DNA from 3 places in the Arthrobacter sp. CAN_A214 genome. Region 2 is predicted to be linked to each of the others. Evidence: riboswitches for the same ligand, from Rfam matches in the RefSeq annotation. Region 2 holds a riboswitch; each other region holds the start of a gene.

Evidence for each region. A riboswitch is a leader RNA that binds a small molecule or an ion and turns the genes downstream of it on or off. The one in region 2 is predicted to bind S-adenosylmethionine.
Region 1: it holds a riboswitch for S-adenosylmethionine, as region 2 does, so the genes downstream of both, IWX65_RS12640 (bifunctional o-acetylhomoserine/o-acetylserine sulfhydrylase) here and IWX65_RS04430 (flavin reductase family protein) in region 2, are expected to answer to the same signal.
Region 3: it holds a riboswitch for S-adenosylmethionine, as region 2 does, so the genes downstream of both, IWX65_RS05230 (ABC transporter substrate-binding protein) here and IWX65_RS04430 (flavin reductase family protein) in region 2, are expected to answer to the same signal.

The regions. Positions count from the first base shown of each region.
Region 1 covers NZ_JADOUU010000015.1:113-7,883, forward strand. The annotation lists gene metX (homoserine O-acetyltransferase MetX) at 1-1,117, opposite strand, end outside; gene IWX65_RS12640 (bifunctional o-acetylhomoserine/o-acetylserine sulfhydrylase) at 1,126-2,442, opposite strand; SAM riboswitch class IV at 2,504-2,619, opposite strand; gene IWX65_RS12645 (VOC family protein) at 2,739-3,380, shown strand; gene IWX65_RS12650 (DUF1540 domain-containing protein) at 3,469-3,756, opposite strand; gene IWX65_RS12655 (CPBP family intramembrane glutamic endopeptidase) at 3,872-4,702, opposite strand; gene IWX65_RS12660 (amidohydrolase family protein) at 4,707-5,969, opposite strand; gene IWX65_RS12665 (formimidoylglutamate deiminase) at 5,969-7,438, opposite strand; gene IWX65_RS12670 (allantoate amidohydrolase) at 7,435-7,771, opposite strand, start outside.
Region 2 covers NZ_JADOUU010000003.1:174,619-182,389, reverse strand. The annotation lists gene IWX65_RS04450 (dipeptide ABC transporter ATP-binding protein) at 1-1,077, opposite strand, end outside; gene IWX65_RS04445 (ABC transporter permease) at 1,074-1,985, opposite strand; gene IWX65_RS04440 (ABC transporter permease) at 1,982-2,962, opposite strand; gene IWX65_RS04435 (ABC transporter substrate-binding protein) at 2,959-4,617, opposite strand; SAM riboswitch class IV at 4,779-4,909, opposite strand; SAM riboswitch class IV at 5,055-5,174, shown strand; gene IWX65_RS04430 (flavin reductase family protein) at 5,236-5,742, shown strand; gene IWX65_RS04425 (hemerythrin domain-containing protein) at 5,809-6,642, shown strand; gene IWX65_RS04420 (DUF6098 family protein) at 6,713-7,165, opposite strand; gene IWX65_RS04415 (hypothetical protein) at 7,322-7,477, shown strand; gene IWX65_RS04410 (hypothetical protein) at 7,484-7,771, opposite strand, start outside.
Region 3 covers NZ_JADOUU010000004.1:22,225-29,995, reverse strand. The annotation lists gene IWX65_RS05245 (dipeptide ABC transporter ATP-binding protein) at 1-814, opposite strand, end outside; gene IWX65_RS05240 (ABC transporter permease) at 817-1,719, opposite strand; gene IWX65_RS05235 (ABC transporter permease) at 1,716-2,726, opposite strand; gene IWX65_RS05230 (ABC transporter substrate-binding protein) at 2,723-4,363, opposite strand; SAM riboswitch class I at 4,470-4,568, opposite strand; gene IWX65_RS05225 (arylsulfotransferase family protein) at 4,726-6,270, opposite strand; gene IWX65_RS05220 (pullulanase X25 domain-containing protein) at 6,353-7,189, opposite strand.

The sequences.
Region 1 (7,771 bases), on a different contig from region 2:
TCAGCTCCCGGTCCAGCTGATGGATCTGTGTCAGGAATGCGTCGTGCCCGATCGGGGACCGGATCATGTGCACCGGCACGTGTCCCGGAAGTGCTTCCGCCAGGACTGCCGACTGCCCGGGGAAATACAGGCGGTCGGTGTCCACCGCTGCGATGAAGAACCGTGCCGTGGCTCCGCTCAGCGCCTGTGCAAGGCTTCCACGGTCCCGCGCGGCATCGTGGCTCATGAGCGCCTCGGTGAGGATCACGTAGCTGTTGGCGTCGAAGCGGTGGACCAGCTTCTCCGCCTGGTGGTCGAGGTAGCTTTCCACCTGGTAGCGCCCGCGCTCCGCGGGGAGCACGCCGCCGAACGGCTGCTCCACGTCCTGGGCGGCCCTCCCGAAACGGTCACCGAGCTCCGCCTCGGACCGATAGGTGATATGGGCGATCCGCCGTGCGAGGCCCAGTCCGGCAACGGGAAGGTCCGCCCCGTAGTAGTCGCCTCCCGCGTACGCCGGATCGAGGCGGATCGCCTGGAGCTGCGCCTGGGCGAACGCGATCTGCTCGGCTGAGCTTGCTGCGGTGCAGGCGATGACTGCGCACCGTTCCACCCGGTCCGGGTACATCAGTGCCCATTCCAGGGCGCGCGCCCCGCCCATCGATCCTCCCAGGACCGAATGCCAGCGCGGGATCCCCAACCGGTCCATCAGCAGCGCCTCGGTGCGGACCGAATCCCGGATGGTGATGAAGGGGAACCGCGATCCCCACGGCGATCCCTGGGAGTCGAGGCTCGCTGGTCCCGTGGAGCCGTAGCAACCGCCGAGCATGTTGATGGACACGACGAAGTACCTGTCCGTGTCCACGGTGCGACCGGGGCCCACCAGTGAATCCCACCACCCGTCCTCCTCGGACGCCCCACGGGCGACATGGGAACTGCCGGTCAGCGCATGATGCACCAGCACCGCATTCGTTGCATCCTCGTTGAGGGTGCCCCATGTCTCGAAGGCCAACTGCACGTCGGGGAGTTCACCGCCGGCGTCGAGCACTACCGGACCCAGGAACGCAGTTCGAAGCAGGCCGTCGCTCCCCGGACCTGTTCGGGGCAGGCGGGACGACGGCGCAGGGAAATAGGTGGTCACCGGTTTGCCTACGCCCCCTTCGCCGCTCGAAAGCCTGCATCCAGGTCGGCGAGGATGTCCTGGAGGTTCTCGAGTCCCACCGACAGCCGCACGAGGCCGGGACGCACCCCGGCCGTCAGTTGCGCCTCCGCCCCCAGCTGGCTGTGGGTGGTCGACGCCGGGTGGATCACGAGCGAACGGACATCACCGACGTTCGCCACATGGGAGTGGAGCTCGAGACCATCGACGAACCGTTTGCCGGCCTCGATCCCCCCTTCGATGTCGAACGACACGATGGCACCGGTGCCGCGCGGTCCGTAGGTGCGGCCACGTTCGTACCAGGGGCTCGAGGGCAGCCCCGCGTAGGCGACCGATTCGACGTCGTCGTGCTGTTCAAGCCATTCAGCCACGGCCCGGGCGTTCTCGACGTGCCGCTCCATCCGCAGGCTGAGGGTCTCGATGCCCTGGGCGATCAGGAAGGCATTGAAGGGTGACACCGAGGAACCGAGGTCCCGCAACAGCTGGACGCGTGCCTTGAGGATGTAGGCGAGGTTGGCGCCGAGAGCGCTGCCGACCCCGAGGTCCCTGGCGTAGACCAGTCCGTGGTAGCTCTCGTCGGGCGTGTTGAAGCCGGGAAACTTCTCCGGATTCCTTGCGAAGTCGAACCTTCCGGAATCGACGATCACCCCCGCGATGGCGTTCCCGTGGCCGCCGAGGTACTTGGTGGCGGAGTGGACCACGATGTCGGCGCCCCACTCGATGGGGCGGATGAGGTAGGGCGTGGACAGCGTGTTGTCGACGATCAGGGGGATGCCGTGCTCGTGCGCAACGGCGCTGATGCCCTCGATGTCGAGGACGTCCTGGCGGGGATTCGAGACGACTTCACCGAAGAACAGTTTGGTGTTGGGGCGCACCGCCGCACGCCATTGCTCGAGGTTGTCCGGGTCCTCCACGAAGGTGCAGTCGATGCCGAACTTCTTCAGCGTGTGCCGGAAGAGGTTGAACGTGCCGCCGTAAAGGCTGGGACTCGCGACGATATGGTCTCCCACCTCCGCGACGTTCAGCACCGCGAACGTCTCAGCTGCCTGTCCCGACGCCAGCAGCAGGGCGCCGGCACCGCCCTCGAGGCTCGCGATGCGAATCTCGACGGCTTCCTGCGTCGGATTGCCGATCCGCGTATAGATCGGGGCAAGTTCAGTCAGCGCGAAACGGTCGGCAGCGCTCTGCGCGCTGGGGAAGACGAACGAGGATGTCTGGTAGATCGGCAGCGCACGCGCCCCCGTGGCGGAGTCGGGTGTCTGCCCGGCGTGGATCTGCCGTGTTTCGAATGACCAATCGTTGGACATGGTGTCCCCTCTCGATGGGGGCCCATCCGCCGTCGCCGGGGATGACCGGCCAGGGCTTGTCGGCCCGCGCTTGCGCAGCACCCGTGTGGGCTCCGCCTGGTCTTCACCCGGGGCACCCCACCGCGGTTGGAGGGTTGCCGGCCAGCGAGCCGGGGCTTTCCGCTGGCACTCATGACCTGCAGTCAATGAAAGCCCAAACCGGCGTTGCAGGCAACTCTGGGAGGCCCGAAATGACGCCCCGTGAAGTAAGGGCGGCCTAAGTCGAGACGCCCATCACAAAGTGCCAAAATGTAGCCATGCGCCTGGATCACGTCTCTTACGCCTGCGAACCCGATGGACTGGCTGCCACTGCCGAGCGGATTGCAACCGCCCTCGGCATGGAACCCGTGAAGGGCGGTGTGCACCCCCGCTTCGGCACACGGAACATGATTTTTCCCCTGGTCAACGGGCAGTACCTGGAAGTTGTCGAGGTACTTTCGCACCCCGCATCCGACAAGGCACCCTTCGGGCAAGCCGTGCGTGCGCGCTCCGAAGCCGGTGGAGGCTGGATGGGCTGGTGCGTCGCGGTCGAGAACCTCGAACCCTTCGAGGAGCGCCTCGGCCGCAGCGCGGTTCCCGGCAACCGGAAATTCCCGGATGGTCAGGAACTCTCGTGGCAGCAGATCGGCATCAAGGGACTGATCGCCGATCCGCAGGTCCCCTACCTCCTGCGGTGGGATGACGGGCTCGAAGCCCTGCATCCGTCACAGGCCCGCCCCGCCACGGTGAAACTCGACTGCCTCACGATCGCCGGATCCTCCGAGCGCGTCACCGAATGGCTCGGCACGCAGGTCGAGGAAACGCTCGACGGCGTCGACGTCCGCTGGGTGGCGCCCAACGGAACCCCCGGAATCATGTCGGTGACGTTCGAGACCGCGAACGGCCGCGTGGAGATCTAGCGCTACCGCCGCTCAAGATTTTCGCGCAGGGAGCAGGAGCCGGACTGGCACCAGTCGGGCTCCTGCTCTCTCTGGCCGACATGCCGCCCTAGGCGTGTGTATAGGTGAGGCAGTCGGCGTCCTCAGCACCGGGGCCGACCTTGACGGCGGATGCCGTACACATGAGGTCGTGGTTGTAGTTGCACTCCGCCCGCTGGCAGGCTCCCACCTGTGCGAGCATCTTCGGCAGACCACCACTGATCGAGGTGTCGATGAACGTGGCGCACGACGCGTGGTCGGTGCTCCCGGAGACGGTGATGGCGATGGCCGTACAGCCGTCGTGGTTGAACGAACAATTACCGACGCTGCATTCTGAGACGTTCGTGATGACTGTCATTGTTCCTCCTCGGCGGCCTGTGGATGAGCCGCGACTCCTTCAAATTAGCACCGAACTCGGCGGTAATTTAGTCACATTTTCGTGGCCCAAAGGAGTCGGGAGAACCCGGCCGCTCTCAGCCGCCGATGCCGATCGCCGGACCGATCAGCGCAAACCCGACGAACCCGGTGATGTCGATTGCTGCGTGGGCAATGACGAGTGGCATCACCCTGCGCCGTTTCGCGTAGAGGTAACCGAACAACAGCCCCATCAGAACGTTACCGATGAACGGCCCGAAGCCCTGGTACAGGTGATAGCTTCCCCGGATCAGTGCGCTGGTGACGATGATGACCGGCACCGACCACCGGAGCTCGCCGAACCGCTCGAACAGGTACCCCACCACGATGACCTCCTCGAGCACCGCGTGGCGGAGGGCCGAAAGAACCAGGACGGGCACGGTCCACCAGTACGCGTCGAGGGCAGCCGGGATGATCGCCGTCGTCAGTCCCAGTGCACGGCCGCCGGCGTAGACGCCCAGCGTGCCGACCCCGATGACGGCGGCGAGCCCCAGGCCCAGCCCGAAGTCGGTGCCGGGTTTCGCGAAGGTGAAACCAAGACGGCGGAACGCGGAGACGCCGGGTCCGCTCAGCAGGAACAGCACGAGCGCCACCGGTACGAGTGCGAAGAAGATGCTGAGCAGCTGATACGTGAGGTCGAAGTACTGACGGTCGTTGAGGACTGGGTTGAGGGTGGTGGTCTGACCGGACAGCGGGCCCCGGGTCAGTTTCTCCAGCAGGTTCACCGCCGCGTACACCCCGGACTGGCCGAGGGACAGGCCGAGCACGACGAGGATCTCGGCCTTGATGCGCCGCGCCGGCTGCGGAGATCCGCCGTCCTCCGCGGTGCTGGGAATGTCGCTGGGAATGTCGCTGGGGACGTCTCGGGGGGCGGGGAGCGGCGCGGGCATGCGGCTATCCTTCCAGTGGTTCCTGCGGATTCCCAACGGCCAGCCGGCGCACCGCCTGCCGGTCGACCCGGCGGCCGGCCATCCAGACTGCGCCGGAGAGCGGCATCCCCGGCCGGTAGGCAAGATGCGTGGCCGACGGCGAGTCGAGGAGCTGGACATCCGCGCGGTGCCCGACGGCGACCGAACCGACCGCGCGGGCGCCGTCGAGGTCCTGTCCGGACTCACGGCGGAGGGCTAACGCTCCCCCGTAGGTGGCTGCCCGCACCGCCTCATCGACGCTGAGCCCCATCTGGAGGACGGCGGTGGTGACGCAGAACGCCATGGAACTGGTGTAGGACGTGCCCGGATTACAGTTGCTGGCGAGCGCCACCGGCACCCCGGCGTCGAGCAGTGCCCGTGCCGGGGCGAGCGGCTGGCGGGTCGAGAGGTCGCATGCCGGCAGGCAGGTGGCGACGGTTCCCCGGCGGGTCCCGGATGCCGGTTCCCAGGCAGCCCAGGACCCGGCGAGCGCGTCGATGTCCGTGGGGACCAGGTGGTTCACGTGGTCCACGCTTGCCGCTCCGAACTCCACAGCGAGCGCTACGCCTTGCCCGGGGCCGAGCTGGTTGCCGTGGACCCTCAAACCCAGACCGGCATCCCGGCAGGCGGCGAGCACCGCACGGCTCTGCTCGGGAGTGAAGGCGCCCCGCTCGCAGAACACGTCGGCCCACCCGACGAAGGGTCGGACGGCGTCGAGCATGGGCCCGCAGACGAGCGCGGTGTAGTCGTCCGGGTCGACGCCGTGCGGAACGAGGTGCGCTCCGAGGAAAGTCACCTCGTCCACGACGGATGCGGCGATCCGTGCGCTGCGGGCCTCGTGCTCCACATCGAGGCCGTACCCGGTCTTCGTCTCCAGGTACGTTGTTCCGCCTGCGTGCGCCTCGGCAACCCGTCCGAGCAGCAACCGGGTGAGCTCGTAGTCGGTGGCCTCCCGGGTGGCGCCGGCGGTGACCGCGATCCCACCCGCCGTGTAGTCGGCTCCCGCCATCCGCGCTTCGAACTCAGCGGTGCGGTCGCCCGCGAAGACCAGGTGGGTATGGCTGTCCACCCATCCCGGCAGGGCGGCCCGGCCACCGGCGTCGTGCAGGAGATCCGCGGCCGGCGCCTTCGCCGCCTGCCCCACCCAACTGATGCGCTCGCCCTCGAGAACGACGGCGGCGGAGCGCAGGACGCGGTGTTCGGCGTCCTGGGTCATCAGTTCGCCGATGTTGGTGATGAGCAGTGACATCAGGAACGCTCCGCGGGGGGATACCGCCGGCCCGGCCCATTGCCGGGATCCGGGGTTCCGGCTGCGGTGGCGGTGGCATCGAAGGTGGCGGCGGCGGCATCGAGGCCGGCGGCTGCGGCGTCGAGGCCGGCGATGGCTGCACGGAGGGAATCGGCCGGGTTCCCGAGGGTCTCGTGGACCCCGTTCCGGGCCAACAGCTTCCCTCCGACGACGACGGCGGTCACGTCCTGGGCGGTGGCGGAAAAGGCGAGCTGCTCCCGGCGTGAGCCGGCCGTTCGGGTACTCAGCGGATCGACGGCCATGAGGTCGCAGACGGAGCCCTTCTCGATAGCGACGGCAGGCCTGCCCTGGGAGGAGGCCCCGCCCTCCGCTGCGATCGAGTGCAACGCCCCGGGGGAGAAGAAACCCCGGTGGCCGCTTCCCAGCCGTTCGCCGTATTCGAGCGCCCGCATCTCGAGCCAGGGGTCGATCACCGCATGCTGGTCCGTCCCGAGCGCGAGTACACAACCAGCGGCAACCAGCTCGCGCGCCGGTCCGATCCCGTCGGCGAGGTCCGCCTCCGTGGTGGGGCAGAGGACAGCCACCACCCGTGCGTTGCCGAGCAGGCGGATGTCCTCCGGCGTCAGGTGCGTCGCATGGACCACCGAGAGCCGTTCGGTCAGGAGGCCGTGGCGGGCCAGGAGCCCGGTGGGAGTGAGACCCGTCGCTTTCCTGCAGTCCTCGTTCTCGGCGGGTTGCTCGGAGAGGTGGATGTGCAGTGGAAGGTCGGCGGGCAGTTCGCGGGCGATGACGGCCAGTGCCTCGTCCGGCACCGCCCGCACTGAATGAATTGCAGCGCCGACGCTGACCTGGTCCGGATCGAACGTGGAGGCGACGGTGCGCCGCAGATCGGCGAGGCGCGCCAGCCAGGCCGAGGCGTCGTCGTCGGTGAAGCGGTGCTGGCCGGGGCCGGGCGGCTGTCCGAAACCCCCTGTGAGATAGCAGGTGTCCAGCAGGGTGAGCCGTATTCCCGCAAGGACGGCGGCCCTGCCCAGCGCGAGTTCCATGGCATGGCGATCCCCCTCATAGGGCGTGCCGTCCGGCTGGTGGTGGACGTCATGGAACTCGGCGACACTCGACCAGCCTGTCGTCACCATCTCGGCGTAGACGGCGGTGGCAAGCTCCTCGTAGCCGGCCGGCGTCAGTGCGCCCGCCGCGCGGTACATCTCCTCGCGCCACGACCAGAAGCTGCCGAGGCCGCCGTCGTGCGTGCGCCCCCGCAGAGCCCGGTGGAAGGCATGCGAGTGGGCGTTGGCAGCTGCAGGGAAGACGACGCCGCCGAGCAGTAGGTCACCGGGTTCCGCCGCGCTTCCCTGCTGTACAGAGGCGATCCTGCCGGAGCCGTCCACCCCGATGCGGACCGAATCCCGAACGCCTTCGGTGCCGAGCCAGGCGTACTCGCACCAGACGGTGACACCTGCAGGCGTCACAGGAGATCCTCCAGGACGTCGGCCAGGGCGGTTGCTCCCGCATCCGCGTCGTCGCGTTCCACGAACTCCTCCGGCGAGTGGCTGATGCCGGTGGGGTTCCGGATGAAGAGCATCGCCGTGGGCAGTACACCCGCCAGCACACCGGCGTCGTGCCCGGCACCGGTGGGCAGGATCGGCGCACCCTTCAGGGAATTACGGAGCGTGCGCTGAAGGGCAGGATCGAAGGAGATGGTGCCGCTCTGCGACTCCATCGTGAGGCTCACCGAACAGCCCTCGAAAGCCGCAGCCTTCTGGGCCTGACCGTGGATCCTCTCGACAAGGGCGGCGGTGACG
Region 2 (7,771 bases):
GACCCCGAGGACCATGCGGGCCGCAGTGCTCTTTCCGGAGCCGGATTCACCGACGATGCCCAGCGTGGTACCGCGCTCGAGCGAGAACGACACCCGATCCACGACCGTGCGGTTCACGCGGTCCGGGCCGGGAAAGGTCTTGGTGATGTCCTTAGCCGACAGGATGGTGCGGTGCCTGTTGCCGCCCATCTGCCCGTCGGCGTGTGGTGCGGATCGAGGCTCGGCAACGGGTGCTACCGGGCGCCCCTGCACGACGGCCCGGTGCCCGCCGAGCCGCGATCCGCGTGAGGCGGCCGAGGGAATCGAAGCCAGGAGCTCGAGGGTGTAGGGGTGCTGAGGATCCTGCAGTACTTGCTGGGTAGGGCCCTGCTCGACGATCTCGCCGTCGCGCATCACCGCGATCCGGTCCGCGAGGCCGGCCACGACGGACAGGTCGTGGCTCACCACGAGCATGCCCATGGAGCCTTTCTTCAGCCGGTTCAGCAGGCGCATCACCTGCGCCGCCACCGTGGCGTCAAGCGCCGTCGTCGGTTCGTCCGCGATGAGGAATCCCGGGCCCGCGGCGATTGCCGAGGCGATCAGCGCCCGTTGCCGGAGGCCGCCGGACAACTGATGCGAGTACTGAAGGGCCCTCAGCCCCGGTTCCGGCACACCCACCTCGGTGAGCAGTTCGAGGACGCGCGCCTGCCGGGCGGCCTTTCCGAGGTCGGTGTGGAGTTTCAGCGCTTCGCCTACCTCGTCGCCGATCGGGCGCAGTGAGTCCAGCGAGGACAGGGCATCCTGAAGGACGAAGCCGATGTGCCGGCCGCGCACCGACTTCCACTCGCGCTCGCCCCAGCCACGGGTGTCCTTCCCGCGGAAGGAGACGGCATCGGCGCTGAGATGCGACTGCGGCCCGGTCAACCCGACGAGCGTGCGTGCCGTCACTGATTTCCCCGAGCCCGACTCGCCGACCAGGGCGAGGCATTCACCGGCATGGACGGCGAGGGAAACGTTCCGGAGGACGGTGCGCGGGGCGCGTCGCGGACCGAAGGAAACGCTGAGGTTCTTCACCTCGACGATGGGTGTGCTGGTCATGAGGTTGTCCTTCCTTCGGAACGGTGGCGCAGTTCACGCCCGACGACGGTGATCGCGAGGACGGTCCCGACGAGGAACGTGGCCGGCAGCGTGATGAGCCAGGGCGCGTTGGAGATGAAGTTCCGTCCGATGGAGAGCATGGCTCCCCATTCAGGTGCAGGTGGGGGAGTGCCGAGGCCCAGGAAACTGAGTGAGGCACCCGCGCCGATGGCGGACCCCACCCCGATCGTGGCCAGGACGAGCACCGGTTTCACGACATTGGGCAGCACGTGGTGCAGCAGGACATGCCGGCGAGGAAAACCCAGCACGCCCGCCGCCTCCACGTATGCCGCCCGCCGCACCAGGTGCGCCTGGGTCCGGGTGATGCGGGCGTAGTAGGCGATGCTGCCCGCGCCGATCGCCAGGATGGCGTTCTCGGTACCCCCGCCGATGATGCCGATGACCACCAGCGCGAGGATGATCTCCGGCACCGCGAGCGTGACGTCTAGGAAGCGCATCACCGAGGCCTCGACGAACCGTTTGCTCAGGCCCGCGAAGAGTCCGAGGAGCGTCCCGCCGACGAGCCCGATCGCCGTGGCGCCGACTCCGATATACAGGGAGGTCCGGGCTCCATGAACGATCCTGCTATAGACGTCGGCCCCGGACTCGTCGGTTCCGAACCAATGCGCAGCGCTCGGCGGGCGGAAGCTCTCGGCAGGGTTCACGGAATAGGGATCGGTGGAAGCCAGGACGTTAGGGGCCGCGACGGCGAGGGCGAGCCAGACGAGGAATCCGACGGCGAGGATGAGGCCGGGCCTGAAGCGCCGCCGCCTCCGGGGAGGGCGTACCCGGTCCCGTGTGGCGGCAGCCGGGATCTCCGGGGGACTCTGGACCACCGGGGCCGTGCCTGGTCGGAGGTCGATGCTCATGCGGTTACCACCCTAGGATCGATGAGCGTGTAGAGGAGGTCGACTGCGAGGTTGACCACCACGTACACGGCTGCTGAGAGCAGGACGACGCCGATGATCACCGGCAAGTCCTTTTCATACACGGACGCGAGCGCCAGGCTTCCCACGCCCTGCCGGCTGAAGAGGGTTTCCACGATCACCGAACCGCCGAGGAGGGCGGCGATGAGGAACCCGGACATCGTCAGGACGGGGATGACGGCATGCCGGAGCGCGTGGATCACGCGGACCTGGGCGTCGCGCATTCCACGCGCCCTGGCGGTGAGGACGAAAGCCTGCTCCAGCACGTCGTCGAGCTCGTTGCGGAGTACCTGCGAGAGCGGACCGAATACCGCGAGTGCGAGCGTCAGTGCGGGCAGCACGAGCGACGCCGGCCCCTGGTTGCCGCCGATCGGGAACCAGTGCAGGCTGAACGAGAACACCATCAGCAGGACGAAGCCGATCACGAAAGTGGGGGTCGCGGCGCACACCACCTCCACACCGGATACCAGCGAGCGGATCCACGGGCGCCGCTGTGCCGAGGCAAGGGCGACGGCGAACGTGAGCGGCAGGGCGAGAAGAGCGGCGGCACCGGCGAGCTGCGCCGTCGAACCGATCTGTTGCCCGATGGCCTCCGTGACGGGGATGCGCAGCCGGTAGGACTGGCCGAGGTCTCCCTGGAGCAGCCCGCCCAGGTAGTGCAGGTACTGGATGGCCAGGGGCTCATCGAGCAGGTAGTCCTGGCGCACGCGGTCGATCGCCTCCGGAGTGAGTCGGGCATCGGGTCCGCCCAGGATCAGGAGCGCCGTGTCTCCCGGGATGAGGTACACCGCCAGGAAGGTGAGGGTTGCGGCTCCCCACAGCACTCCGACTCCCACGACGAGGCGGAGTGCGACGCGGCGGGCCATTGCACCGGGCCGGCCGGTCTTTCTCGTGCTTCCCGGGGCCAAGGTTGCCGTCACTGCGCAAGCCAGGCGTAGGTGAGGACGGGAACGGGGTGGGACGTGTCCGTGGCTACGCCCTGCACCGAGTTCGAGTAGGCGAACTGGCTCGGATTCTCGTAGAGGGGCAGCCCCGGCACCAGATCGGTGAGCCGGTGCTGTGCCTGGGAGTAGGCCTCCGCCGCGTCCGGGCCATCGGCCGCGCCGCGAGCCCGCAGCAGGATCTCATCCAGTTCCGGGTCGTTCACGTAGGAGGAATTCTGGCCGATGCGCTCGCCGGTGATTTCCGAGGAGTGGTACCGGATGAACAGGACGTCCGTGGTGTTGGTGTGCCACACTCCGGCCAGGGCGTCATAGTCTCCGGCGTACCTCAGTTCCGTGAGTTGTGCCTGGGGAAGCTGGATGATCTCCAGCTCGATCCCTACCTTCCGGACCTCGCCCTGCAGCTGGACGAGGAGGGGACTGGGAGCCGAGGCTTCCACTGTGGGAACTTCGACGGTCAGCCGCTCGCCGTCCTTGGTGCGGAAGCCCTCGGCGTCGCGGGAGTCCCAACCGGCGTCGTCGAGCAGCTGGTCTGCGCGCTCGGGATCGTGGGCCAGTGTGCCTTCCACCGAGGGATCGTAGTATTTGCTCTCCTTCGACAGGTACGAGTCGATGGGGGTGTAGGTGCCGAAGCCGAGGCTTTCCGTGACCGCCCTGGTGTCCACGGCGGTGGTAAAGGCTTCCCGGACGGCCGGGTCGCTGAAGGGCTCCCGGTTCAGGTTGAAGCCGAGCACGTACGGGCTGCCGGTGCGCGGCAGGTTCTCGTAGGTGAACGCCGGGTCCGCCTGCACCGCGGCCGCGTTCTGCGGCGCGAGGTTCTCCGTCAGCCCGTACTGGCCCGACACGAGGGACTGGTAGCGGATCACGGGCTCGGCGACCACGGTGACTTCGACGCCGTCCAGGTGGGCCTCGCCGGATCCGCCCAGCCAGTCGGGAGCCCAGCCGTATCCCTCCCGCTTGGCGTAGCTGATGCTCTGTCCCGGCTGGTAGGCCTCGAGGACGTAGGGCCCGGATCCCACCGGGTTCTGGCACAGGGTTTCCGGCGACTCGGTGATGGCCTTGCCCGAGTTCATGCCCAGCCAGGACTGCGCGAGCGTGTAGAGGAAGGGGGTGTAGGCGTACTCGAGGTGCGCTTCGAAGGTGTAGTCGTCGATCACCGTTCCATCGACGTAGGGTGCGATGTAGGCGGCGGCCAGCGGAGATTTCGTGGCCGGGTCCCGCATGTGCTCGAGGTTCTGCTGGAACACGGTCGCGTTCCATGGCGACCCGTCGCTGAACGTCACGTCCTGACGCAGGTGGAACGTGTACGTCCTGCCGTCCTCGGAGATGTCCCAGGACTCGGCGAGATAGGGGGCGATCTCGCCGTCGTCGTCGAGCGTGACCACGTTGTCGTAGATCAGCCGGCCCAGGAACTGCTGCTGTGTCGCCGAGATGCCGTGGCCGTCGAGGCAGCCGGGCTCGGCGGAGATCGAGACATTGAGGACCCCGCCGTCCACGGGCGTGGCGTCAGCGGGCACGGTCTGTGTCCCGGCAGGGGAGGCGCAGGACGCGAGCAGGCCGGCGACGACGGCGAGGGTTGCGCCGCGGGTCAGGGTGCGGCGGACCCGGAAGCGGGCATGAAAAGACAGGGACATGAGGTTCCTTCTGTGCGAGGAAGCGGGCATGGGTCATCGCGGCAGGGACTGCGCAATGGGAAATGGCGGCGACGGTGGCCGGCAGGGCCGGTGCCGCAGGCGGGGTGGCGTCAGGCGGTGAGAAGTGGACAGCTGTGGAAACGCATCATGCGTCATCCTTCCGATTGCTCTTGACCGCACCGGACGCCGCAACAGATGCGGTGGGTGCAGCCCACTTCGTCATCCGAACCACCCGGAAAGCATGGGGTTGGTGCGCGGCCAAGTCGGAGCTTGACGGCCGCATCTCTTGAAGCTGACCCCACTGTATGCCGGATCTTTCCGCTGTCCAGTCGGGTCAGGTCACAGACGGTCATAAAGGGCGGACAGCAGCTTTCTTACGTTCTGTGTCGTGCCCGGCGTTGACGGCGGGCTCGGGATGCCCCTAGCGTGGGAGGCGCAATCAAGAGTTCCAGCCACAGGCCCTGGCCGGCTGGACAGCAACCCTCTCGTCGTAGCGGGGTGCTCCAGGTGATGATTCGGCCGCTGGGCAGTTTTCGCCCGAGGGGCAAGTACGGCGTTTCCCCCGCTGCCTTCTGCTTTTCGGTACGCGGGACGACGCCTTTTTCGAAGGAAGTGGGCATGGCGTTGAATGTCAATCTGGAGCCGGCGGTTCTACGGCAGGCTTTCGGGCGCTTTCCCTCAGGGATCGCAGCGCTCTGTGCCCGGGTGGACGGAGTTCCCGAGGGCATTGTTGCTTCCTCGTTCACCGTCGGGGTGTCGCTCGATCCGCCACTGGTGATGTTCGCCATCCAGAACACCTCGCGCACCTGGCCGGAGCTGCGAAAGCAACCCCGTATCGGTGTTTCGGTCCTGGCCTCCGGGCAGAAGGATGCCTGCCTGCAGATCGCGTCGAAGTCAGCCGACCGGTTCGCAGCACTCGACATCGAAGTCACGCCCGCCGGCGCCGTACTGCTCTCCGACGCCGTACTGTGGCTGGACTGCTCGGTCGAGGCGGAGTATCCCGCCGGAGATCACCAGGTGGTGCTCCTCCGGGTGCACGGCCTGCAGTTCGAGGACAAGGACTCCGTGCCGCTCGTGTTCCACGCCTCCGAATTCCACCGGCTGCCGGAGCCGTCGCTGGTGTAGCGGCAAGTGTTTCGAATCGGGTCCTCCGGGGTACTGATACCGGAAACTCCCTCCGAAAGGACGCCCATGTACCCGTCAGTCGCACACCAGACCGTTGCGGAGCTGGGTGGCCCCACGAGCGTCCTGGTTCGGCAGAAGAACGACCACGTCAAGCTCAACGCCTTGCTGAAGGAACTGGAAGGATCGAGAGGAGCCGAGCAGGGCGATGTGCTGCGGCGCATCTACCGGCTGGTGTTTCCCCACGCCTTCGCCGAGGAGGCGGTGCTGTGGCCCGTGGTGCGGCGGGTCCTGCCCGATGGTGAACAACTCACCCTTGAGGTGGAGCAGGAGCACCAGGAGGTCAATGAACTGGTGACGCGGCTTGAAACCCTCGAGGAGGGGGACCCGGAGCGGGAACGCGTACTCGACCGGCTGGTCGAGGTGCTGGGGGAGGACGTACGCGACGAGGAGGACAAGCTTTTCCCCCGGCTGCAGGAAGTGGTGAGCAAACGCCTGCTTCAGCTGATGGGCATCTCCTGGGAGGTGGTCCGCAGAACCGCCCCCACCCGCGCTCATCCGGTCGTGGCAAGGCGGCCGCCAGGCAACGCCGTCGCGGCAGTTCCGCTTTCACTCATCGACCGCATCCGCGACGCGGTCGACACCGCAATACTGCAGAGGCCGAAAGCCGTTTCACCGGTTCTCCATCGCACGAGCACCCTGCTGGCGCGGGTAGCCCATTCGATCGAGCACCTCCCGCTCCTGACACGCGGAGAGGACCCAACCACGAGCAGGGTGGGCCGACGGTCCGATGGGAGCGGACGACGCCGGCCTCCTGTCGCGGGCGTTGTCGCTGTCGCGGCCGGGGGAGCTGTAGCGGGAGAGCTGGTGTTCCGCTCGCTCACCCGGCGGACCCGCCGCTGAACGCTCAATCCGATCGATTCCGGCTCGGCTTTGGCGGTTCAGTCTCGATCCGGTCCTGGCTGGATCGAGTTCAGTCCTGCGACGGCCGTTCGCCGGCATCGAATTGCTCCTCGTAGACCCGCTTTGCTTCCTGCAGCACCTCTGGATCGAGCCGGCCGAGCGGACGGACGTCGACGAGCAGCGGCTCGCAGTCCGGGCCCCGGCCCACGCACGCCCCGGTGAGTACCCATGCGTAGCGGTCCTCGTCCTCCGCAAGGTGCTCGTACTGGCAGATCTGGCGTGCAAGCCAGTCCTTGAGCGGCCGGGTCCACCACGACTCCGGTGTGAGGGGGTTGACGGACAATCCTGGCAGCGTCAGCCCGCTCTCGGCGTCGAGACTATTGGAATCCCTATCGGCTTCGAAGCCCTTGGAGTACCGCAGGTAGAGGTAGTCGCCGGACGGCACGAGATCCGCGAGTTCAGCGAGGCTGGAGAGGGTGAGCTCCCCGGATTCTGCTTTGCGCGGTGCGGTGGCGGATTTCATGTGCCTAAGCCTAGGAAGGGTTGTCCCCGGCCTCAACAGCCGGGACAGCGCGAACCTGCTCTTTACTGCTGCTGTGCGAGGTGAGATATTCCTGTTCCTCCATCGGTGGGCGGGGTCTAATTGAAGAAGTACGTGCGTTCAACGAGGAGGTAAACCATGGAAGCATCCTGCCCGTCCTGCGGAAAGCCGCTGCAGGAGTTGGATGAAAGCCAGTGGCCCGCCGAGGGGCCCGTTCCCGAAGGGACCCTCGGCGTCTTCCAGTGTGAGGGGAACCACCGGGTGATAGTCGCTGAACCGCAGATCCAGGCGTAGGGGCTCTCAGACTTCGGGGACTTCCCGGATCGCCAGGTTCGGGTGCAGCAGCCGGTAGCCCTCGGCGTCAAGTAGATCGCGGTTGTACTCGTCGGGGAGCAGCACCACCGTGGCCCTGCTGTCACGGATGATCACGCCGGGCTCACCCGGAGTGATCGGGCCGCACTCGAGTGCAACCCCGAGGCCCTCCTCCACCAGGAGGCACGCGCTGCGCCCGTCGGAATCCGTGGGTGCCGCCACGAAATATTCGATGCCGTCGCGGTCGGCAAGGAAGCGGGTGGAGGACAGGTCGAT
Region 3 (7,771 bases), on a different contig from region 2:
GCACCGAGGACAGCCGCGTTCCCTTGCCCGCCGCCGACGGCACGGCGTCGATGAGCTGCCGCGTGTACTCGTGCCGCGGGTTGCCCAGTACCTCGGACGCACGCCCCGACTCGACGATGCGCCCGTTCTGCATGACCGCGATCTCGTCGGCGAGGTGGCTGACGACGGCGAGGTCGTGCGAGATGAAGATCAGCCCGCGCCCCTGCTCCTTCAGGCCCGCAAGCAGCTCGAGGATCTGGGCCTGCACAGTGGCGTCGAGCGCGGTGGTCGGCTCGTCGGCAATCACGAGCTGCGGATTCAGCACCGTGGCTTGCGCGATCAGCGCACGTTGCCGCAGCCCGCCGGACAGCTCGCCGGAGCGCTGCCGGGCACGCACCTCGGGGTCGGGGATACCGGCGTCGCGCAGGGCTGCGAAGATGCGCGACTGCCGCTCGTCCCGCCCCCGGACGCCGTGCGCACGCAGAGCCTCGTCGATCTCCTGGCCCATGGTCCGCAACGGATCGAGGGAGACGAGCGCATCCTGCAGCACGTACCCGATGTCCTTGCCGCGCAGCCGCCGCCACTGCCGCTCGGACAGCCGCGACGCGTCGTGCCCCAGCACCTCCAGGCGGTCGGCGGACACCCGCGCGTTCGGGGCGTTGAGCCCCACGAGCGTCCGCGTTGTCACGGTCTTGCCGGACCCCGATTCGCCCACGAGGGCGAGAGCCTGGCCCGGCGCCAGGGCCAGCGACACGTCGCGGACGACGTCGACCGGCCCCCTTGGCGTCGTGAAGGAGACGTTCAGGTTGTCGATGGCGAGAAGTGGTGCAGTCATGGTCAGACCTCTGCTTCGAGTCGGCGCTGCAGGTGGTGGCCCACCACGGTGGTGGTCAGCGCGGCGAGGGTGATGAAGATGCCGGGGAACGCCGCGATCCACCAGGCGACCTGGAGGTAGTTGCGGCCGTCGGCGAGCATGGCGCCCCACTCAGCGGCCGGCGGCTGCGCACCGAGGCCGAGGAAGCTCAATGACGACGCCCACACGATCGCCTGCCCCACGCCGAGCGTGACGAGGACGAACAGCGGCCGCACCACATTGGGAACAATGGTGTGGAGGAGGATGTGGGAGCGCGAACGCCCCAGCGACAGCGCGGTCTCGACGTACGGAGCGGCGATGACCTGCAGTGTCTGGGTGCGCAGCATCCGCGCATAGCCGGGTGCGGTACCGACGCCGACGGCGATGGCCGCGGTCACGACGCCGGTTCCGGACACCGCGATCACGATCAGTGCGAGCAGGAGGCCGGGGAATGCGAAGAGCACCTCGACGAAGCGGCAGATCGCGGAGTCGAGCCACTTGCCCGACACGCCGGCGGTGATGCCGAGCGCACCGCCGAGGATCAGGCCGATGGCCGTGGCGGACAGCCCGAGCAGCAGCGACTGACCGGTTCCGGCGATGACCCGGGAGAACACGTCGCGCCCGTTCTGGTCGGTGCCGAAGAAGTGCGCGGCATTGGGTGCCTGGAACGCGCTCGCCGGGTCGATGACGTACGGGTCCTGCTGCAGGAACAGCGACGGCACGACGGCGGCGAGCACCAGGAACGTGAGCAGTGCGCCCGCGATCCAGACCCCGATCGGCGTGCCGTGCAGGAAGCGCGCCGCACGCGAAGGAGTGCGCGGGGCGGAAGGTGCGGGAGCCGGGGAACCGGGACCCGCCGTCGTCGTTGGTTCGAGTGCCAGGCTCATGCTGCACTTCCCTTCGGGTTGGTGCGGGGATCCACTACGCGGTAAAGGAGGTCCACAGCGAGGTTCACGAGGATGTAGACCGCGGCGATGATGAACACCACCGCGAGGGTGATGGGGAGGTCGCGGTTGAGAATGGCGTCCACGAGGGAACGGCCGAGGCCCGGTCGGGCGAAGATGATCTCCGCAACCACTGCCGAGCTGATGAGCGAGCCCACGGCCCAGGCCGAGAGCGTGATGCCCGGCAGGATCGCGTGCCGCAGGGCGTGGGTGATGCGGACGGCGGTGTCACTCAGACCGCGGGCTCGGGCACTGAGGATGAACGGCTGCGCCAGTGCGTCCTCGAAGGATGCCCGCGTGACCTGGGCGATGAACCCTGCGAGCGGAATTGCGAGGGACAGCGCGGGCAGCACGAGCGAGCGGAAACCGTCATTGCCCGCGACGGGGAACCAGCCGAGCACGACGGCGAACACCACCGCGAGCATGATGCCCACCCAGAACTGGGGGAGCGAGGCGAAGAAGACCTCGACGCCGCGGCCCACGGAATCGAGCACGCGACCCCGCCCGACGGTCAGCAGCGTGAAGGCCAGAGCGATGATCCAAGCGAAGACGAGCGCGAGGCCGGCCAGCTGGAACGTGGGAAGGATCTGTGGGCCGAGGATCTCCAGGACCGGCACCTTGAAGATGTAGGAGGTGCCGAAATTCCCGGTGAACAGGCCACCGAGGTAGGCGAGGTACTGGACGAGGACGGGCTGGTCGAGACCGTATTCGGCCTTCACCGCAGCAACGGTCTCGGGCGACGGCGAGGATCCGGCCCCGCCGAGGATCGCCGTGATCGGATCGCCCGGGGTCAGCCGGAGGACGAAGAACGTCAGCGTGACCGCGGCCCAGAGGACGAAGATGCTGCCCGCCGCCCGTTGGGCGATGACTTTCCCGGCCGCACCGGCCGTCGCCGTCGTGCGTGGCGCCGCACTCAATGGATCGAGGTGCTTGGAATCGAGGGTGCTCATGGCTGGTCAACCGCCGTCACGTCGTAGAGGTAGGGGAGGGACAGGCTCGGCTCGAGGGCGAAGTTCCCGAAGCGGTCGCTGCGGAGTGCCACCTGGCTGGCCTGGTTGTAGAGGGGCAGCTGCAGGGCGTTGTCGCTGACGATCTGCTGGGCCTGGTAGTAGAGGTCCTCTCGGGTTTCCGCGTCGTCGGTGGCGAGGGCATCGTTCAGGATGCCGTCGAGTTCCGGGTTGCGGAAGCCCGAGCCGTTGGCCACGAAGCCGGCCGACTCGGTGTATTCCGAGGAGAAGACGATCCGGAGGACGTCGGCGGTGTTGGTGTTCCAGTAGTCGGCGCGGAGGTCGTACTCGAAGTTGTTGCCCTGTTCGCTGACCGTTGCGGCGTCACCGTTCTCGATGAGGACCTCGAATCCCACCTGCTTGGCGGTCGCCTGGATCTGTGTGACCAGTGCCTGGTGTGCCGTGGGCCAGGAGTTCGGTGTGTAGGGGAAGTGGACGGTGAGGCGCTCGCCGTCCTTGGTGCGGTAGCCGTCGTCGTCACGCCCGGTCCAACCGGCGTCGTCGAGCAGTTGGTTCGCCTCGTCCGGATCGGGGGCGTAGACGTCCTCGAAGTCGGGCGAGTAGAAGGTGGTGGTGGAGCTCAGCGGACCGCCGGCCTTGGTGACGGTGCCGAAGTAGACGCTGTTGATGCCGGCATCCACGTACGCGCTCCGCAGGAAGGCCTTGCGGACATCGGGGTCGTCGAAGGGTGGTCGCGTGGTGTTCAGGATCAGGTTGGTGGGGTTGCCGGGGCGGTCCTGCAGGATGAGCTCGACGTCGGGGTCGGACTCGGCTTCGTCGAAGTGGACGCTCGGCATGAGGTCGAGGGCGTCCACCTGGCCGGCACGGAGCAGGCCGTAGCGCGTCGAGTCCTCGGGGACAATGCGCCATTCGATGGTCTCGAGGTACGCCGGCCCCTGGTGCTCCGCGAATGGCGGGGCTGAGTTGTAGTCCTCATTGCGGACCAGGGTGGCTTTCGACTGCGGCACATAATCCACAATCTTGAACGGACCCGTACCCACCGGGGCGTTGCAGTTCTCCGCCTGGGGACGCTTGAGCGCCTCGGGCGACTGGATGCCGAGGAACGGCTGCGCGAGCACCTCGAGGAACGCCGCATAGGGGCGGTTCAGGGTGACGACGGCGGTATCCGCGTCCACCACCTCGGTTCCGGCATACGGCTTGAGGTAGCCTCCCGCGGTGCCCGACTGGGTGTCGGGATCCACCATGTGGTCGAGGTTCGCCTTGACCGCCTCCGCCGTCAGCGGGGTGCCGTCGGTGAAGGTGACGTCGGTGCGGACGGTGAACGTGTAGGTGAGGCCGTCCGCGGAGACCTCCCAGTCCGAGGCGAGCCACGGGTGGATGGTGCCCTCCGCATCCTGTGACACGAGGGAGTCCAGGTAGTTGGCGGCAATGGAGGCCTGGGGCATGTCCCCGTTCACGTGGGGGTCGAGGCAGGAGATGTCCTTGCCGGTGGCGAAGACGAAAGTGGTGTCCTCCCCGGCGTTCGCGGCACCTCCGCAGCCGGTCAGCAAAAGGCCTGCGACGGCGGTGAGGGCGATCTTCTTGTGTCCGGCTCGATAGGCCGGGGTGGTGTGCTGCACGTTGGGCTCCTGTACTCATCGCCCGACGGAGGGGCGCACAGGGCAACGCGGAGCTTCCCCGGGCGTGCGGCAGCACGGCGGGTAAAGACCAACGAAGCTTTTGGCTTCTCCATCGGTCCTGGCAGTAGCACCGTTCTCCGGTTTTATCCGAAGAGGGTTGCTGCGGCGTCGTCGATCCAGGTCTCTCGGCCGCTCGGGATGGTTATGGCTTCATTCAAACCGACTCGGGCAGCGTTGGCCAATGGCCGGCGTCACACTGAGTCACGGGCGGGTTTGTGACGACGGCTCCGGGCGGTTTCATCGGGGCGGACCGCACGGCTTTTCGGGCGGTCCGCCGTTTCGTCAGGGCAATCCCGGCGGAGTCAGTCGGCGACGCCGGTACCCAGCTCGTTCCCGCTGGCATCGAGGGCCTGGACGGCCACGTAGGCTGCGTCCTCGGGGAGGGGAATCTCGGTTTCGAAGGATTCCCGATCCACGGTTGCTCCTTCGGTGGCGGTCGCTTCGTCGGCACCCGTCAGTAGCCGCCACTGCGCCACCCCCGTGGCTCCGTTCCACGAGACGTAGGCGGTGCTGCCGCCGTCGTTCTCCTGGACCACCACATCCGGCGGTGTGGCCGGTTGGCCCTGCCACGCAGACTTGTAGGCGCGGTAGCTGCCGTCCCCGCCGAGCGAAACGTCATAGATGAGTGCGCCGTCCGCAGTGAATTCGGAGTAGAAGGGCTGGGCGCCCCAGCTGATCAGGATGTTGCCGTTCGGGAGTTCGTTGGTGTTGGCCATGCTTCCGGCGGTGCGGTCCTCCGGCGGGAGGTATTCGGTGACCACAGCGGCGGTCATCGCCTCCTCGTCGAGCTGGAGCCGCAAGCCGCGGGAGTTGTCCCCGGAGTTCTCGTTGGAAGCGTTGTCGAAGAGGGTCAGGGTGCCGTCGGGAGAGCGCCGGGCGTCGTGCTGCCAGGAGAACTCGGCACCGTCTCCCAGCTCGAAATCGTTGGCCGTCCCGCCCAAGGTCCAGTCCAGCTCGCCCGTGGCGCGGTCGATCCGGTAGATGGCACTGGTGTGACGCGCGGAGACCAGGATGCCGTCGTCGTCCTCCGCTATCGAATTGACGTGGAGGTAGTCGAAGGGACTTTCCTCGGTACCCACCACCTCGTTCTCGTCCTGTGCCTTATCGAAGTCCTGGGTGCGCAGCACCCCGCCGTCCAGTGCGTCACCGAAATTCTGGATGCTGTCCGCGACGGGGATGTGGTCGAGCGATCTCCACTCGAAGAGGACGTCACCCGTGGCGATATCGATTTCCTGAATCACGGCTTCCTCGACCCAGCCGTCCGTCGGGCCGCCGAGCTCCGAGAGGTCCGCCTCGGCCGGCTCGTAGGCGCTGATCAGCATGGTGTCCCGGGGCGTGATGGTCGAGTCGTGGAAGTCGGCGTTGCCGGGCGCCAAATCCCCGCCGGTGGTAACGCTCGCAATCTCCTCGTAGGACCGGTTCAGGATGGTGAAGGTGCCGTCGCCGTATCCGCCGCCGCTGCTTCCCTGATACAGGGTGAGCACGGGCTCGCCCTGGTACTCCTGGACCCGGAGCTCGAACTGGTCGTCCTGCGAGTCGTCCGGGTCGGCCGGATTGATCCAGACGGGTTCTCCTGACGCATCCAGCACCAGGCCGCCCGTCGTCGGCGGTCGGTCCGGGAAACCGGGCGTGAGGAAGATGAGTTCCTCCGAGGTCCCGTAGTCCGGCTCCCAGGCCTCGCCCTGTTCGAGCGCGACGACGGGAGGGGCCAGGTCCGGGCGGCTGGCATAGCTGTGCGACGGGGTCTGCTGGGTGTCCCCTTCCGCTATGGTGCAGGCCGTCGCGGTGAGCGCGACGGTGCAGATCGCCGCGAGTCTGGGTAGGCCACGCTTCCGATGGGTGGTCATGGTGAAAGCCTTCCCGGATCGACCGGGGAGCGCAATCGATTTGTGACCTTTGCTATCGGATGCCTTCGGTCAACGGAAGGTGCTAGCTGGTCTCGATATCCTTCGTGGCGTAGTCGAAGCGGAACGTCACAGCGGTGTCGGAGAGCAGGCGCAGCTCGTGGTTGGAGCCGTCGCGGACCCCGTAGGCACCGTAGTTCTCGTCCCAGGAACCGTTGACCACCATCTTGTACTGGTAGGTGCCGGCGGGCAGCTGGAGGGTCTGCTTCCACAGATTCTCAACGGCGTCATAGTCGAGCTGCAGTCCACGGAGGTTCGTGGTCCAGTGCCCGGCCTCGCCGAAGAGGGGGTTGAAGTCACCGGCGAGGGCGACGGACTGCGGCTGGTCGTGCCACGCGTCGTTGGGTGCCTGCTCTGGAGGTGCGACGCCGTCGGACGCGAGCGCTTGCTCATCAGCTGCGTCGACGTCGGACGCTAGCGCTTGCGGCACGACGAGGTCCTCCTCGACCAACGCCGGCTGGTCCTGGTCGGCAGCGTCGGACGCCGGAGCCGGATCCTCCATCGGCTGGTCCTCCTGAACCTGCTCCGGGGCCTGCGGCACCTGCACGGGCAGCTGCTCCTGAACCTGTTCCGGCGCATGCCCCGGATCATGCCCTGGCGCCTGCTCAGGCACAGGCTCTCCGCTGACCGCGGCATCGGCGAAGACATCGGCATCGGGGAACGCAGCGAGCGCGCGGATGCCCTCCTCCGTCGCCGTCCAGCCGCTTCGTTCCTTGACGAGCCAGCCGGCCTTGACGAGCTTCGACGTCGCCGTCGTCAGCTGCTTGTAGCCGCGGGGAACACCGCTGGCGAGGAGCTCCGATTCCTTGACGTCGAACGGCACTCCCGCGATGGTCTGGGCCATCAGATCGCTGGGAGCCACGGCGGTTCCCGATGCCTGGTGGCGCGCCAGCAGGTCCAGAGTGGTGCGCAGTCGTTCGTTGAGGCGGTTCCGGGAGGCGATGACAAGCTCCTTCTGAGGCGGGGACGCGGGGTAGTGGTCCTGATTTTATCGGATTCGTCAACGCCCGGTGTCAGCCTCCGCAAGATGACTGCCGCATCAGATGGACGACGGGCGCGACGCACTGAGGAGAAAAGAGTTATGGCAGGGAAGGGGATCCCTGACTCGGCCGTTAGCCGACGGACAGAACATTGCTGGTTCAGTGGCAACCCGAGTGTGCGGCGACGACGAGAAGGGCTGTTGTGTTTACGATCCGCTTTCGCCGAGGGCCCGTAGGCGTACCGGGCCATACCGAAGGCGACCCCGACCACCGCCGCCCCAGCCACACCAATGCGGCCACCCGCGGAAAGTTTCACGAATACCACCTCGTCCTGCGTCCAGCGTCGTGCACGGGAGCCGCTGCCCCGCCTCACCGAATTGGCGTCCAGACGCATCCAGCCTGGGTGCTCCTCCTGACCGGTTTTGCGGCGAAGATATTGGAGAGCCACTCATACCGTCCGCCTC